Regions from separate parts of the Providencia alcalifaciens genome, predicted to be linked through region 1. Evidence: predicted binding sites of a transcription regulator. Region 1 holds the regulator's gene; each other region holds the start of a gene.
The links. The regulator LexA, encoded in region 1, represses DNA repair genes until DNA is damaged. The targets are predictions, from matches to a motif close to TNCTGTATGTACATACAGNA.
Positions count from the first base shown of each region.

Region 2: the regulator LexA is predicted to act here: its motif matches at 2,369-2,388, upstream of uvrA (excinuclease ABC subunit UvrA).
Region 3: the regulator LexA is predicted to act here: its motif matches at 2,703-2,722, upstream of LDO73_RS07440 (metal-dependent hydrolase).

Region 1 covers NZ_OU659204.1:471,123-477,200, reverse strand. The annotation lists gene LDO73_RS02085 (fimbria/pilus outer membrane usher protein) at 1-1,250, opposite strand, end outside; gene LDO73_RS02080 (fimbrial protein) at 1,343-1,939, opposite strand; gene zur (zinc uptake transcriptional repressor Zur) at 2,907-3,440, shown strand; gene lexA (transcriptional repressor LexA) at 3,611-4,228, opposite strand; gene LDO73_RS02065 (diacylglycerol kinase) at 4,366-4,740, opposite strand; gene plsB (glycerol-3-phosphate 1-O-acyltransferase PlsB) at 4,865-6,078, shown strand, end outside.
Region 2 covers NZ_OU659204.1:602,321-608,398, reverse strand. The annotation lists gene ilvB (acetolactate synthase large subunit) at 1-71, opposite strand, end outside; gene ivbL (ilvB operon leader peptide IvbL) at 176-265, opposite strand; gene LDO73_RS02650 (hypothetical protein) at 496-1,107, opposite strand; gene LDO73_RS02645 (hypothetical protein) at 1,123-1,413, opposite strand; gene LDO73_RS02640 (single-stranded DNA-binding protein) at 1,618-2,142, opposite strand; gene uvrA (excinuclease ABC subunit UvrA) at 2,487-5,321, shown strand; gene LDO73_RS02630 (aromatic amino acid transaminase) at 5,435-6,078, opposite strand, start outside.
Region 3 covers NZ_OU659204.1:1,626,601-1,632,678, reverse strand. The annotation lists gene LDO73_RS07455 (fructosamine kinase family protein) at 49-918, shown strand; gene LDO73_RS07450 (YniB family protein) at 1,037-1,576, opposite strand; gene hxpB (hexitol phosphatase HxpB) at 1,880-2,545, shown strand; gene LDO73_RS07440 (metal-dependent hydrolase) at 2,738-3,328, shown strand; gene LDO73_RS07435 (L-cystine transporter) at 3,495-4,886, shown strand; gene LDO73_RS07430 (YkgJ family cysteine cluster protein) at 5,171-5,560, shown strand; gene LDO73_RS07425 (hypothetical protein) at 5,773-6,075, shown strand.

The sequences.
Region 1 (6,078 bases):
AACACACCAAATGGCGCAAAGTCACGACCTAAACCAAATGCAACGTTTTGATATTCAGATGATGCCTGTAAACCACCATAAACCGTGATATTGTTTGTCGCCCCCCAAGAGAGTGACCCCATGCTAAATGCAGGGCCTTGAGTATCATGGTCATCTTTAGTCGGTTTACCCATCACAAATTGATAAATCAGCTGTCCAGGGCGTGTCAACGTACCCAGTCGAGAAGTTTCCACCCGATAGCTGCTTGTTGTGCCATCTTGTTCTTGGATCACTACATCCAGCGTACCACCACCGAATGAGTTCACATCCTGAATACGGAATGGACCAGGGCTAACTTCTGTTTGATAAATAATACGGCCATCTTGTTTTACCATGACTGTCGCATTTGTTTTTGCAACACCCGCAATTTCAGGCGCATAGCCTTGTAAGCGAGGCGGCAACATGGATTCGTTGGTTTCTAAACTCGCACCAACGTAACGAATACTGTCAAACAAGTTTGATGCTAAATATTGCTCCCCGAGTGTTAAACGCGCACTCAGTGAACGAATCGCTCTATAGGCGTATAATTGGTTCCAAGACCATGATTTGCTGCCTTTATTCAGCTCACCATTTTGAGTTTGCCAATCGGCACGCAAACGCCATGCACCGAAGTTTGCACCCATTGTCCCTGTGGCCGTCAGACCTGATTTCGTTCCTTTATCGCCGGTTTGTTTATTAACAACGCGTCCTGTCGCGTTATAGTCAATAAATGCACCCATGATCCCGTCATCCCAACGAGATGGTGGGTCCCAATCAGGGTCTGAGTACTCCATGTAGGCCTGAGGAATATTGAACTGTACAACGTTCTTTGCCAAATCGCCTTGAATGGTCATATCTGGAACTGAGCGAATATCCAAACATTTTCCATCATCTAGCCATTTGACTTGGCTATTCCACTCCTTTTTTAATCCCAATAATGCATAAATTTCAGGCGTAATACATGCCAACGAAACTTTGTCGTCGTAATTAGGATTAAAAAAGGTGATAGGTTGTTCCATAGAAACTTTAGCGCGGTTAACTTCAATCGCTAAAGAGTAATCCCCAGGGGGGACATAGTTGGCGTGAGAGAATTTACTGAAGTCGACGTTTTCTTTACCTTCAGAATCAATGAAGTCGGTGTTAAAATCAACGGCCTCTTCAGAGAATGCAACCATTGGCGTTAACATTAAAAGCATTAATTTTGTAATTAGATTTAGCTTCATGCTTTTCATTAACTATGCGCCTATACAAACAAACACAATGAAGACGGTATGAGAAATATGGCGTATGACTACGCCATATTATTCTCTATAGAAACTGACTATTATTGGTAAACAATTTTGAAGTTAGCTACAGTGTCAAAACGACCTGTTGTAGCTTTCTTAGTTGGATCTTCGTTACCTTTAACGTATGCAGCGAAGTGCAGAGTAGTTTGTGAACCGTCACCATTGTTTAACGCATAGCCGTCACCAGTACCTGGGAATGCTTTACCGAATTCAACAACTTTATCAGCGCCGTTAGTGATGATGATACCAGCGTTTTTAACTTTACCGCCTAAGCCCAGTAAGTCACCAGTGAAGCCTTGGAAACCATTTACTGTAGAACCAGTAAATGTGATTTTTGCGTTTTTGTAAGTTTCAGTAGAGCAGTTTTTCAGAACGATATCGAACGCTTTGCTGTCTGAACGGAATTGGTTAGAAGTCAGTTCGTGTAACGCGATTTCGCCGAATTCAACTAATTGCTTCAGGTTGTCAGCATCGATTGAACATGGAACGTCATTAATGAAACCAGTAAAACGGATTTCACCTTGTGAGCTTTCTACTGGTGCAGGAGGAGTTGCTGGATCAGCAGCTAAAGCAACACCAGAAACGCCAACACCTAAACCTAAAGCTAGAGTTAATGCTAATTTATTCAGTTTCATAAAAGTTTTCCTTTAAATGAGTAGGAACTGCTATTTCTCTTTTTTCTCTTTCCTGCTTTCATTGACGCAAAATTAAGTCTATTTACTTAAGTAGTGCACCCTTGAAAATTCCTCTAGCTTTCCTACTTGATGAATTTCATTCAGGTTAGAGATTTTTTTATATAAACGAGCTCCATCTCATTTATGTGATTTAAAAAACAAAACTCATTAAGCCAACATTCTCACTTCTAAATTAATTACTGAGTCATTCATTAATTAATTAAAATTGATATAGAACACTAAATGAATTCTGATAACTACCTTGTGATATTTTCTGATGTCAATTCTACATACGTGACATATGTTGTCAAAAATCACCCAAATAAAGCGTTGACTTGGTTTTTTATATCGACAAAGTGCATACAAACAACTTTTATCCACTGAGTGAGTACTTAAATCTGAAGAAATGATAAATTACTTAGAAAGATTTATATGAAGACTTCATTTTACATTTATAAAAATGTCTAAATATTGCAAAAAACCTATAAATATAAAAACCTATATTTATATTTAAATACAACTTAATAATCCAGACTGATGCAAATTTATTGAATTTAAATTCTGAAAATCGTATTTTTTTTACCCGTAATCGCTACATAACAAACGAGGCGTAAGATAAGTCTTAATTAAAATTAACGTCAAATAGTAACAATGAATTTCAATAATTGTTTTTATTTGGTTAAAATTAACACTCAATGATTAACTAAAATGCAGCAATTAATGATTTATTTAAAATAAAAAAAACCACCTTTTAAATAAGATATTCATTCTTTATTAACGTTACCTTTATTAAAGTTAAAATTGCGTATTCAATTTAGTAAAAAAACTGTTCATTTCATCACCACCATTTCAAACACAACAGAAATGGAAGTTATGGTAAACTAAACAGTAATAAAAACTTGAAGCTATCTAGGTGGGGCCAAACAAGATGAAAACAATCAGTGAAGATAAGCTGCTTACGACGGCCGAACGTATTTGCCAGTCTCGAGGCGTGCGTTTGACCCCACAAAGAGAGACTGTTTTGCGGTTAATTGCGCAGCAACACGGTGCGATCAGTGCTTATGATTTGCTAGATTTACTGCGTGAAATAGAGCCGCAGGCTAAGCCACCTACCGTTTATCGCGGTTTAGAATTCCTCATGGAACAAGGATTCATTCATAAAATTGAATCCACGAACAGCTATGTGGTTTGTCACCATGTCGATAATCCAAGCCATATTTCAGTGATGTTGATTTGTGATAATTGTGGCAATGTGACCGAAAGTGACTGCACGACTATCGAGCAAGCGATTAGCACACTAGCAGAAGAAAATCATTTTCATCTCAGGCATACGGTGGTAGAAAACCATGGCTTATGTCAGAAATGTTTTGAGATTTCCAATTGCCAAGATCATGAACACTGTGAGCATGACCATCACACTACAGTCAGTGCAAAAAACACAGTCAGTTCAAAAAAGAAGTGATATAGAAGAAATGGTATACAGGAAGTAAAAGAAAGGAAGCTATATAGCAATATGGAAGATGGCTATATATAAAGAAGTGCAATATGAACATAGTTATATATAGCTATATAAAGAAAGACTATTCAAAAAATAGAGATATTGAGTCTGCTGCCAGACTCAATCGCTCATCATCAATGCCAGTCACTGTTACGGATAACCCCAACAGCCAGACCTTCGATGGTAAAATTCTGTTCGCGTAAATCAACCACGATTGGTGCAAAATCAGAGTTTTCAGCAATAAGCTCAACACGATTGCCTTGTTGCTTAAAACGTTTAACAGTGACTTCATCTTCGATACGTGCCACAACAATTTGCCCATTATGGACATTCTGTGTTTTATGTACCGCAAGTAAATCACCATCCATAATACCGATATCTTTCATCGACATACCATTTACGCGTAATAAAAAGTCAGCGTGTGGTTTAAATAACTCTGGGTCGACTTGGTAATGGCTTTCAATATGTTCTTGTGCAAGCAATGGTTCGCCGGCAGCAACACGTCCAATCAGAGGAAGTCCTAAATCTTCAGGTTCCTCTTCTAACAACAGACGAATGCCTCTGGAAGCTCCAGAAACAATTTCAATTACCCCTTTACGAGCTAAGGCTTTTAAATGTTCTTCTGCCGCATTAGGCGAACGAAAACCCAAACTTGCTGCTATCTCAGCGCGTGTTGGTGGCATGCCAGTTTGCGAAATATGGTCACGCACCAGATCGTAAACTTGCTGTTGTCGAGCTGTCAGTGCTTTCATCCCGTTCCCCTGTTTGTTTATACAGTCAGACTGTGAGTATATACAGGTAAATGGGTATTGGGAACTGTTAAATTAGCCAAAATCTGCATTTGTTGATGAATTTCTGGCTTTTTATCTCTTTTACTATTTTTAGCCGATTAAACCGTAAAATAACGCGCCCATAAAACCGTTCCCCAGATAAACAGTGCCAATCCTATCGTGACGAACACAGCTGCGGAGCCAATATCTTTCGCTCGCCCAGATAATTCATGGTATTCACTGCCAATACGGTCAACAACCGCCTCAATTGCACTGTTAATTAACTCAACGATTGCGACTAACACGACTGAACCAATTAATAAAATTCTGTCAATTTGGCTAATATCCAAGTAAAAAGCTATAATTATCGCAATGATAGCAGCAACCGCTTCTTGACGGAATGCAGCTTCATTGACCCATGCTGCTTTTAAACCTTTAAGGGAGTATCCAGCCGCTTTGATGACCCGAGTGAGACCCTTAGTTTGACTTGCCATATTTTTTCCTTAATTTTTAAACAATAATCAACTTTTGCAGTCAAAGTGAATTATCGATAACAGATCTAAACGTTGCTTTCTGATATGATTGCGCAGCATTACTAACAAGAGGCTATAATCATTTATGTCACTATGGCGTAAAATATATTACAACACGTTGAATTTACCACTGAAATTATTGGTAAAAAGTAAACTAATCCCAACGGACCCGATAACAGAGTTGCAGCTTGACCCAAACAAGCCAACGCTGTACGTCTTGCCATATCACTCAAAGTCCGACCTTCTCACGCTTCGCCAACAATGCTTAGCGATTGGTTTACCTGATCCTCTCGTGGATAACGATATCAATGGCACCAAGCTCCCTGCCTATGTGTTTATTGATGATGGCCCACGCGTGTTCCGTTACTACTCCCCAGATCCACGTAAAGAGTCAGTAAAAATATTCCATGCGTATCTGGATTTGCATAAAAACAATCCAAATCTTGATATTCAAATGCTACCTGCATCCGTCATGTTTGGACGTGCGCCGGGTCGCGAAGGGCATAAGCCAGCCCCGTTAAAACTCTTAAACGGAGTGCAAAAATTCTTTGCAGTCCTGTGGTTAGGGCGCGATAGCTTTGTGCGTTTTTCTCCGAGCATTTCTCTTGGCCAGATGGCACAGGAGCATGGCACTGATACCATCATTGCCAATAAACTCGCTCGCGTAGCACGTATCCATTACTCTCGTCAGCGTTTAGCTGCAGTCGGGCCAAAACTGCCTGCACGTTATGAGCTATTTAATAAGCTGCTATCCTCTAAAGCCATTGAAAAAGCGGTTGAAGACGAAGCTCGCAGTAAAAAAATTCCATTACAAAAAGCCCAGCAAAATGCCGTGGCGATGATGGAAGAAATTGCCGCCAACTTCTCTTATGAAGCTGTGCGACTGACTGACCGCGTACTGGGCTGGACATGGAACCGCTTATACCAAGGGATCAACGTTCAACATGCTGAGCGCGTTCGCCAGCTGGCACAAGATGGTCACGAAATTGTGTATGTACCCTCTCACCGTAGCCATATGGACTACCTGCTGCTCTCTTATGTGCTGTATCACCAAGGTCTGGTGCCACCACACATTGCGGCGGGTATTAACCTCAATTTTTGGCCAGCCGGCCCGATTTTCCGCCGTTTAGGCGCATTCTTTATTCGCCGTACGTTCAAAGGCAATAAACTCTATTCCACTATATTTCGCGAATACCTCAGTGAGCTATTTGCTCGCGGCTATTCGATTGAATACTTTGTGGAAGGTGGTCGTTCACGTACAGGTCGCTTACTGGAGCCGAAAACGGGTACCTTGTCGAT
Region 2 (6,078 bases), 130 kb from region 1:
AATAAATGGACAATCAATTCTGCGCCTGTAAAACAGGTTTTTTGTGGTGATGTTGTGCCCGACTCGCTCATAATTTTTTATTCCTTCACTAGCCTGCGGATCCGAGTTTTAGGTCATAAAAAAACCCCGCTCGGTTTGCGCCGGCGGGGTTTCTAAATCGCGTGATTTGTTCCCGTTACGGCGCTAAGCCCACGACCACCACCACACGCACGACTACCGCGGCTAGTGGCGCGGTAAGTAGTAGGTTTGAACGGTTAGCGGTCATTTTCACGGGAGTTTCCTGTAATTTAATTCTGTCTGGTTTAGCTAAAATCCATGTTTAATGAATTTCCTGTTTAGCTAAAGTCTGTCTGATTTTTCATTTTTGTGTTTGCTGCATTTAAGAAACCATAAAATCCTAACCTTCACAACCCTTTTTTTCGTTTTTCTTGGTTGTGGATTTCAAATGTGAGGTCAGTCACGAAATATTGTTGTGTTGTGATGCTCCCATCCAAATTAGCACACGCTCAGAGAATGAGTTTTTCTAAACTCATCAACCATAAAAGAATTTTCGTTATCAATAAGATCTTTTTTTATTGAAGCGATAATGATTTTAATTGTTTCTGTTTTATTTTTATCTAGCGATTGCGTTAATTCATTAAATTCATTTGCAAATTTTGATGATACTTTCATTGATAACCTTTTTTTAGGCATTGATGCCATTATTGGTATTATCTTTAATAACGCATCATAATTATCAATATAATCCTTTATTGATTTATCATTTTTATTATTGTGAACATACAAAAACAATAGTCGCTTATTCATCTCTTGACTGGTATTCGGATCTATTCTTAAACAAGCTAAATTAAGTATTTCGATATATATAGACGGAAGAATGGCCTCAATGGATATAACGTCCTTTTCTTTTTCTTTTTTTATCTCTGGCGTTGATTGTGCTGGCGTACTGACTGTTCTTCCACAGCAGTCACAAACCCCAACAAGGATATTTTTAACAATTTTACTGCTTTCTTTAATTTCAAGATTTCTATAATCGAATGTTGTAGTTACTAAGCCACAATCTTGACAAATCGCCTTGCTTTTATCGCCTTGAATATATAGTTTCATATTTTCCCTTATCATTTACTGATGAACACTAATAAATACCCCTATGTCGCCATCATCTATTAAATAATATTTAATATACCAACCTTCAATTTTTATTATATGTACGTCTATTTCGTTAGCTTGGTGATGTGAACTTTTTGAATAATCATTTCCTGTACTACGATGAATGATTTCTATAACCGTCTCTGCGTCAATTTCACCCGTTTGTAGTTTATTTTTATCGATATAATTATTACGAACTTCATGTTGATAATAACCATGACGTAGTGCTGCTAAAATATCCTTTTTAGCTTGCTTAAATCCCATAGAACACCCTTAATTTACGAAAAATTTCGTAAATGTCAAATGCTAGATAATCAGCTCAAACTGCATTTTATTTTTATATAATCAAATTGTTACATGCACATAAAATTAATTTCATAATAATTTCATGGCTAACTAATCTCCCAAAAATTAAAGCCCTTAATATTAAGGGCTTTAATCGATGATTTTGATTTTCTAATTTAGAAATTAGAACGGGATATCGTCATCAAAATCCATTGGTGGTTCATTGGCTTGTGATGCTGGTGCTGGTGAACGCGCTGGAGCTGCGCCGCCGCCACTGAATTGTTGTGCTGCTTGTGGCTGTTGTGGTTGACCCCAACCGCCTTGTCCGCCGCTTTGGCCTTGTGATGGGGCATCGCCACCACGACCACCCAACATTTGCATTGAACCGCCGATATTCACCACGACTTCGGTGCTGTAGCGATCTTGACCGCTTTGGTCTTGCCATTTACGGGTTTGCAACGAACCTTCGATATAAACTTGTGAACCTTTTTTCAGATATTCACCAGCGATTTCCGCTAATTTTCCGAAAATAACCACACGGTGCCACTCTGTTTTTTCCTTCATTTCACCGGTTTGCTTGTCACGCCAACTTTCAGAAGTTGCCAGAGTCAGGTTAGCGACAGCTCCGCCGTTAGGCATATAACGGATTTCTGGATCTTGTCCTAAGTTACCGATAAGAATTACTTTATTTACGCCTCTGGTGGCCATTTATTACTCCTGATGCATTGAATTTTTAATCTCTGGACTGACCGTGAAGTTTACCACGACCTATCTGTATTGCACCATAAATTGAGATTGCTCGATAAGAAGTTGCGAAGCGCTTTCCAAATTTAAGTGAAATCTGCATTACTGATTTTTAGTATAGACACTAATTATTGTCGCCACAGATAAGTTGCCATCAGCCCCCTATGGAATGAAATATAAAGAGCACATATACTGTATATCCATTCAGCAAATTTTGTGCAATACTAAATCGTTTATTAATACTGGCTCGTTAATTAAGACTACCAAGTTCATTTTTGTTCACTATCAATTCATTCGGGAAGTGGTAAATGGAGAATATCGAAGTCCGCGGCGCACGCACGCATAACCTAAAAAATATCAATCTCATCATCCCCCGAGACAAGCTGATAGTTATTACAGGGCTATCTGGCTCAGGGAAATCTTCCCTCGCCTTTGATACCCTCTATGCAGAAGGCCAGCGCCGTTATGTTGAGTCACTATCCGCGTATGCTCGTCAATTCCTTTCTTTAATGGAAAAGCCGGATGTTGACCATATCGAAGGGCTATCGCCTGCTATCTCCATTGAACAGAAATCCACTTCCCATAACCCGCGTTCAACGGTCGGGACCATCACCGAAATCCATGATTATCTGCGTCTACTGTTTGCCCGTGTGGGTGAGCCTCGTTGCCCTGATCATGATATTCCGCTTGCTGCACAAACCGTCAGCCAGATGGTGGATAACGTCCTCGCGCAGCCGACAGATCGCCGTATGATGCTGCTGGCTCCAGTCGTGAAAGAGCGTAAAGGTGAACACGTTAAGTTACTCGATAACTTAGCGAGCCAAGGCTATATTCGCGCCCGTATTGATGGTGAAGTTTGTGATTTATCCGATCCACCAAAACTCGAATTACAGAAAAAACATACCATTGAAGTGGTGGTTGACCGTTTCAAAGTGCGTGATGATATCGCCCAGCGTCTTGCAGAATCCTTTGAAACTGCACTGGAGCTATCTGGTGGTACCGCTGTTGTCGCAGATATGGATGACCCAAAAGCCGAAGAATTAGTGTTCTCTGCTAACTTTGCATGCCCCGTTTGTGGCTATAGCATGATGGAGTTAGAGCCACGATTGTTCTCATTCAACAACCCAGCAGGGGCTTGCCCAAGCTGCGATGGCTTAGGGGTTCAGCAGTTTTTTGACCCTGAGCGCGTGATTCAAAACCCCGAAATTTCCCTTGCGGGCGGAGCAATCCGCGGATGGGATCGTCGTAATTTCTATTATTTTCAGATGTTAATGTCATTGGGCGAACACTATAAATTTGATGTTGAAGCCCCTTATGACTCACTCAGCCCTGCCATTCAAAAAGTGATTTTGTATGGTTCTGGCAAAGAAACTATTGAATTCAAGTACCGCAATGATCGCGGAGATATTACCGTACGCCACCACCCGTTCGAAGGTGTGCTTAACAATATGGAACGCCGTTATAAAGAAACGGAATCCACCGCGGTGCGCGAAGAGTTAGCAAAGTACATTAGCAACCGCCCTTGTGTGACTTGCTCCGGCACCCGTTTGCGTAAAGAAGCTCGCTTTGTGTTTGTGGAAAATACCACGCTGCCTGAAATTGCAGATTACAGCATCGGCCATGCGATGGAGTTTTTCCAAAACTTAAAACTCAGTGGGCAACGAGCTCAAATTGCTGAAAAAATTCTAAAAGAGATCGGCGACCGTCTGAAATTCTTAGTGAACGTGGGATTGAATTACTTAAGCCTTTCACGTTCCGCAGAAACATTATCCGGCGGTGAGGCCCAGCGTATCCGTCTAGCAAGCCAAATCGGTGCAGGTCTGGTTGGTGTGATGTACGTGCTGGATGAACCGTCTATCGGGCTCCACCAGCGTGATAATGACCGATTACTGGAAACCCTGATTCACCTACGTAACTTAGGGAACACCGTAATTGTGGTTGAGCATGATGAAGATGCCATCCGCGCTGCCGACCATGTGATTGATATTGGCCCAGGAGCCGGTGTTCACGGTGGGCAAATTGTGGCGCAAGGCACATTGGAAGATATTGTCGCTAACCCAGAATCGTTAACGGGTAAATTCTTAAGTGGCGAACGCAAGATTGATATCCCGCAAACGCGTGTTCCATTTAATAAAGATAAAGTGCTGACTGTCTCTGGCGCAACGGGCAACAACCTGAAGAATGTCACCCTGAATATTCCTGTTGGCTTATTTACGTGCATTACAGGGGTTTCTGGTTCCGGTAAATCCACGCTCATCAACGATACGCTATTTCCAATTGCTCAGCGCCAGTTAAATGGGGCTACAGTGATTAACCCTGCGCCGTATACCAATGTCGAAGGTTTAGAGCATTTCGATAAAGTGATCGATATCGACCAAAGCCCTATTGGACGTACACCACGTTCGAACCCAGCCACTTACACCGGCATATTTACACCAATTCGTGAGCTGTTCGCGGGTGTACCTGAATCACGAACTCGTGGCTATAACCCAGGGCGTTTCAGCTTTAATGTGAAAGGCGGTCGTTGTGAAGCCTGCCAAGGGGACGGGGTAATTAAAGTCGAAATGCACTTCCTGCCCGATGTCTATGTGCCGTGTGACCAATGTAAAGGCAAGCGCTATAACCGTGAAACCTTAGAGATCAAATACAAAGGCAAAAGCATTCATGAAGTGTTGGATATGACCATCGAAGAGTCTCGTGAATTCTTTGATGCCGTACCTGCGCTAGCGCGTAAGCTGCAAACGCTGATGGATGTGGGTCTCTCCTACATTCGCTTAGGCCAATCTGCGACAACCTTGTCAGGCGGTGAAGCCCAGCGCGTGAAGTTGGCTCGCGAGTTGTCTAAACGAGGAACGGGGCAAACCATCTATATATTGGATGAACCAACCACCGGATTGCACTTTGCCGATATCCAACAACTGCTTGTGGTCTTGCACCAGCTACGCGATCAAGGCAACACCATCGTCGTCATCGAGCATAACTTGGATGTGATCAAAACAGCAGACTGGATTGTCGATTTAGGTCCAGAAGGTGGTAGCGGTGGCGGTGAGATTTTAATTTCAGGTACCCCTGAGCAGGTGGCTGAATGTGAAAAATCCCATACAGCGCGTTTCTTGAAGCCTATCTTAGCTCGTGGCTACTGAGTTAACTGAAACAAAAATGGTTAGCTTGAGTAAAAATAGTTAACAGAAACCGTCAATCAAAATAGAAAAAGGGGAACTCAGTTCCCCTTTTTTAATGCTTATATAACAGTCTATTACTGGCTAACGGCAGTGAATGCTTCCACAATGCGCTTCACATTATGACGGTTTACACCAGCCATACATACGCGACCTGTTCCAACTAAATAAACAGCAAACTCATCTTTCAGACGGTCAACTTGTTGTTGAGAAAAACCAGTGTAGCTAAACATACCGCGCTGTTTTAACAGGTGGTCGAAGTTTTTGTTTGGTAGCGCTTTTTTCAGCTCATCCACTAAGACGGTACGCATATCTAAAATACGCAGACGCATCTCTTCCACTTCTTCCAGCCATTTGGCTTTTTGTTGGCTATCAGTCAGTACTGCCGCAACAATTTTTGCACCATTAGACGGTGGGCTTGAATAGAGACGACGAACGCCCGCCTTCAATTGCCCCAGCACGCGGTCGCGCTCATCTTTATCTTTACAGATAACAGATAACCCCCCCGCACGTTCACCGTAAATACCAAAGATTTTCGAGAATGAATTGCTGACAAATACTGGTAGGCCCACTTTCACCATCGCGCGGATCGCATAAGCATCTTCATCGATACCTTCCGCAAAACCTTGGTACGCGATATCTAAGAATGGGATCAATTTGTGTTCAAGTGCCACTTTCGTCACTTCATCCCACTGAGCTGGTGTTAAATCTGAGCCTGTTG
Region 3 (6,078 bases), 1.2 Mb from region 1:
ACGCTATAGTATGATATGAGTGAAGACCAAATCATAGCGAGGTGGATCATGTGGCAAGCGATGAATCGTTTATTAATTGAACACTTTGGTGAGGCAGAGCTGCGAAATAAAGTGATTCTTTCTGGTGGGGATATTCACCATACATTAAGAATCGATTATGGTGAGCATACGGTGTTCGTAAAACAAAATCGCCGCGAGTTTCTCCCTCTTTTTAAACAAGAGGCAGAACAGCTTGAAATGCTAGCGAAAAGCCAAACCATCACCGTTCCTAAAGTCTACGGCTTGGGTAGCAACAAGCACCATAGCTTTCTTCTTCTCGAATATTTCCCGTTAAAACACTTTGATAACACTAACGCGTGGCACTTTGGTCAACAATTGGCGCGATTACATCAATGGGAAGAACAGCCGAGCTATGGATTTGATTTTGATACTATGCTCAGTACCATTGTTCAGCCTAATGGGTGGGAAAAACGTTGGAATGCATTCTTTGCAGAAAAGCGCATTGGTCTTCAATTACAAATTGCATCTGAGAAAGGCATGGTTTTTGGTGATATTCAAAAATTAGTGGATATTGTTAAACACCGCTTATCCGGCCATCAACCACAACCCTCTTTATTACATGGGGATCTATGGCCTGCAAACTGCGCGGTCACTAACCAAATGGATGGCGTACTCTATGACCCTGCTTGTTATTGGGGTGATCGGGAATGTGATATCGCCATGTTGCCATTATATAAAGAAATTCCGATTCAAATTATTGATGGTTACCAAAGTGTTTGGCCATTACCTGCCGGCTTCTTAGACAGACAACCAATCTATCAACTCTATTTCTTACTCAATCAAGCCAACATGTTTGGTAATGAGCAAAGCTATCTGCACGCTCGCAGCATTATTGATAATTTACTAGACGACGAATAACAGCGAGTCAAATAGACAGAAATAAGAGATGCACAGCAGCGGAATGAATACCGATGCTGTGCCATTATCATGATGGAAAAGTATCAATGTGACGGGGAATGGCCAACATGATGAAAAACTACCAATTCAGAAGTTTCAATGCAAAATAAATGGCTATCCCTAAAACAATCGGCCAGAAATACATCAAAAAGAACTGTTTGAAAATAGTATGTCGAGGAATAGTGACTTTAGCTTCTAACTCTTCTTTGGTCACTTCACTGCCTTTTGCATTTTCAAGAATGACATGATCTTCAATGCTTTCGCGAATGAATTTAATTTGTCGATACATGCGTAAGCCTGATGCGCTTAGGGCTAGCCCCACAAAGATAAAAATAAAAATAACAAAAAAACCGATGCAGCTACCTGAAAAACCATGACTCACTTCAGGGACTGGTGAATTATTCCAAAATACATTGAGAAACGGCGTACTTTGTCGCGTCATCTCCGCCATTAATTTAACAAAATCATTGGCAACCGCATTAATTCCTTCGCCTTGAATTCCTTTCAGAGCCGCTAATTTAATTAACGATGTCAATGTGGAAATTAACGCCACAAAAAATACGATCCAGCCCAAAATACGTTTGCCAATCGCAAGAGAATTTGCCTTGTGGTAATTCATTACAACTATTCCTTAAAGTTTTTTTCTACGCTAATCATAGCCGATAATATTTGCTGGCTCCAAATTTCTATAAAAAAATGATAGTTAAAAACCGAGTTTCGGATTATTCAAAGAATGAATCGAATTCACATCAATAGCTAAACTCAAATTTCCAATAAAATCATGTGATGGCACATATATCTCTATAACCCCAAGTCATAGCTTGTTAGAATCGTTTCAGAAACCAAAATGACTGTGATTAAAGTACAGCGATAATCCCCATACCCTCTTTTTAAGCGGGTATCTAAATGAATGGAGTTTGCTATGTATCATAAATTACCTATCCAATCTGTCATCTTTGACATGGATGGTTTGCTGATTGACTCGGAACCTTTTTGGGAACAAGGGGAAGATGAAGTTTTTGCAGAGTTAGGCCTCGATTTATCCATTAAGCACACTCTTCCTGACACCCTCGGTTTACGTATCGACCACGTTGTTGAACTTTGGTACAACGCATCTCCTTGGCAGGGTTGTAGTTTAGAAGCAACAAAACAGCGTATTATTGACCGCGTTATTGGTTTAGTGGAAGAAAAACGTCCATTGCTACCGGGCGTACAACATGCGCTTGAACTGTGCCGCTCAATGGATTTGAACATCGCTTTAGCCTCTGCATCTCCAGATTATATGCTGGAAAAAGTACTGAACTTATTTGATATCCGCCATTATTTTTCTGCTGTAGTTTCAGCAGCAGACTTACCATTAAGTAAGCCTCATCCAGAAGTTTATTTAAAAGCCGCCGCTGAATTATCCACCAAACCTATCCATTGTGCTTCTTTAGAAGATTCCTTTAATGGAATGATTTCTGCAAAAGCGGCAAGAATGCGTTCAATCGTCGTACCTGATAGTAAGCATTTCAATGACCCACGCTGGGGTTTGGCTGATGTTAAAATCGCCTCATTGAACGATTTACGCCCAGAAAATTTACGTTAATCTTAAATAAGTTAACGAAACATGATTTCCCTTACGTTTTTCACGTAGGGGAAATTTTTAAAAAGTATAAAAACCTACGGTTATTAACTAATAAATAAGAGTTTTTTTAACTCTCACCTACTACCATATTTCCTACAAACCCTTTATACTACCCGCCTACTGTATAGATAAACAGATGGTATTTTATCCACCATGACTGCTGAAGGGCATCTGCTTTTTTCCGTCGCATCGCTTGTAATGGCTCATAAATTGCAAATTACCCCAGAGTTCGCTCAGGGTGATTGGTTACATATGATGCCAGGGGTGTTGCTAGGTGCCTTATTACCTGATATTGACCACCCTTCATCTATCCTCGGGCGGCTTTTTCGTATTATTTCATTACCTATATCAAAACTGTGCGGGCATCGCGGGTTCACTCACAGCCTAGTTGCTTGGCTAATTTTACTGATTAGCAGTTACCAGTGGCTGCCTCACTATTGGGACTTACCTACCGACCTTATCCAAGCATTTTTACTCGGTTATATGAGCCATTTAGTGGCTGATATGCTGACTCCATCGGGAGTTCCTTTTTTATGGCCTCTACCGACACGTTTTTGTTTTCCTATCTTACGTGGCAAGTCCAGCAAACGCGGGGAACGCTTTATTGCTGTGCTTTTGACCGTCTGTGCTGTCTTAATTCCAACAGGTCATTCCGCTGATTGGTTCCAGCAAATTGAAAGCGCACTAAATTATTTTAATAATCAGATAAATATACACTTACCGACAAAAAGCTCACTTTTGTAATATACTGTAAGCATGAATCAACCTAAATTATAACTTTTGATTATAAGTAATGACTAACTTCAACTGATATCATATAACCAGTTGTTAGAAGAAATGAAATCCTTATACCTATTAAGGATTAACAACAAGAATCATTATGTAAAATAATTACAATTTGGAGTGTGGAATGAATATTCCTCTGGTTATCAATGTGCTCGTTTTCGTAGCACTTTTAATACTGTTAGCAAAACTCGGATCGAATGGTTGGAGCCTGTCCAAAAAAGTTTTACTGGGTCTCGTATTCGGTGTTGCTTATGGTGTCGGACTTCACCTTGTGTATGGTTCCGGTCACCAAACGGTAAAAGACTCCATTCTTTGGTTTAATATCGTCGGTAATGGTTACGTTCAACTGTTACAAATGGTGATTATGCCTCTGGTGTTCGCCTCCATTCTGAGTGCGGTCGCTCGACTCCACAAGGCATCTTCTTTAGGGAAAATTAGCTTTTTAACCATTGGCACACTGCTGTTTACCACAGCCATTGCTGCTTTAGTGGGTATCTTGATCGCAAACCTGTTCGGCTTAACCGCTGAAGGCCTGGTTCAAGGTCAATCTGAAACTGCACGTCTAGCGGCCATTGAAACAAATTATATTGGTAAAGTCTCAGATTTAACGGTTCCTCAGTTAATCCTGTCCTTTATCCCGAAAAACCCGTTTGCTGATTTAACGGGTGCAAGCCCAACATCTATCATTAGTGTAGTTATTTTTGCTGCCTTCTTAGGGGTAGCTGCGCTGCAACTGTTTAAAGATGATAAAGAGCGCGGTGAAAAAGCATTAGCGGCTATCGATGTGATGCAGGCATGGGCAATGAAACTCGTTCGCTTAGTCATGCGTTTAACCCCTTACGGTGTAATGGCGCTGATGATCAAAGTGGTCGCAAGCTCTAACTTAGCCGATATCATTAACTTAGGAACTTTCGTCATCGCGTCCTATGTCGCGTTAGCCATTATGTTTGTGGTTCACGGTATCTTAGTTGCGACAACGGGCTTAAACCCAATTAAGTTCTTTAAGAAAGCGGGTCCCGTACTGACATTTGCATTCACTAGCCGTTCAAGCGCAGCCAGTATTCCACTGAATATTGAAACCCAAACTCGTCGTTTTGGTGTGCCAGAATCTATCGCAAGTTTCTCGGCATCTTTCGGTGCAACTATCGGTCAAAACGGTTGTGCGGGTATCTACCCTGCGATGTTAGCAGTGATGGTCGCACCAACGATGGGGATCAACCCATTTGATCCACTGTGGATTGCAACCTTAGTTGGTATCGTGACTATCAGCTCTGCCGGTGTTGCCGGTGTCGGTGGCGGTGCAACCTTTGCTGCACTGATTGTGCTGCCAGCGATGGGATTACCTGTCACGTTAGTTGCGCTGTTAATTTCAGTCGAGCCTCTGATTGATATGGGTCGTACTGCTCTGAACGTAAGTGGCTCAATGACTGCAGGTACCGTAACTAGCCAGTTAATGGGCGAAACGGACAAGTCAGTTTTCAATCAAGATGATGACGGTGATTTAAAACACGTCTAATCGTTCCAATCTCCTAACACTCATTGAAACCTGCCCGTCAAACGGCAGGTTTTTTTGTGTCTACATTTTCTGCATTCGTACATTTTATCAAACTACAACAGATTGAAATTTTTTACTTTATTTTGACTTGATGGAAAATACCGGGTTTTTACTCTAAAAAATATTGCCAGTACGTAAAGATGCGTAACATAATAAAGGCTGAGCAACATTTTCTTAGGCCTCCTGCCTGTGTTGCGTCTCCCGTTTCCTACGGGAACTATCAACTTCATTGTTAGATTTTTTATATGACCAATATTATTCATATACTAAAAACTGATCCTTCAGATAACCCCTGTGTCAGCTGTGGTGCTTGTTGTGCTTACTTTCGCGTCTCATTTTATTGGGCCGAATCAGAAGCTGGCGGTGGTTCGGTACCTCAACATTTAACAGAGCAAATCACCCCCTTTATGAGCTGTATGCAAGGTACAAATCAAAAGCCGAATACCCGCTGCACCGCACTTGGAGGCACCGTCGGGGAATGTGTCTCTTGCTCCATTTATGAACAACGGCCAACGCCATGCCGAGAATTCGAACAATCGTGGCATAACGGCATCCATAATGAGGCCTGCGACCGTGCTCGCGCAGCCTATGGTTTACCCCCTCTAGAGCCACAGCAACCGCAAATCGCGTGCTAACCGTCAATGACCCAGAGATTTTTCTGGGTTATCTTCCTTCCCCTTTCACCCCCTTTCCTACGTAAAATAATCTCATTATTTTCAATAAAATGTGTAAAGAAAGGATAAAGCGTGCAGGAAATATGGAGCTTCAGTCAAAGCAGGTAAAAGCCATTGCGAGGAAAATCTAATTGATGAATTATCCTCTCATCACGTTAATGAGGAGATAAAAGATGAACAAATTAAACCAAGGTTTGCTTGCTGCTGTTTTACTGTCTGTTGGCTTTGCTGCTGCAGCCGCTAATGTTGATATGAACAAATCACCACGCCATCACGGTGGAAATCATCATAATATGGTGTATAGCGTGACTGAACAAACCACCAAACCTAATGAAACCCTGAAAAAACTGGCGAACGATACGCCTAAAATTGAAGATGGCAAGCGCTATATGGTGAAAATGTCTGTCGTGGAAGTGCCAGAATTCAAGCCCGCACAACCGATGCCTGTTCCTGCTACGGCTCCCGCAGCTAAATAATGA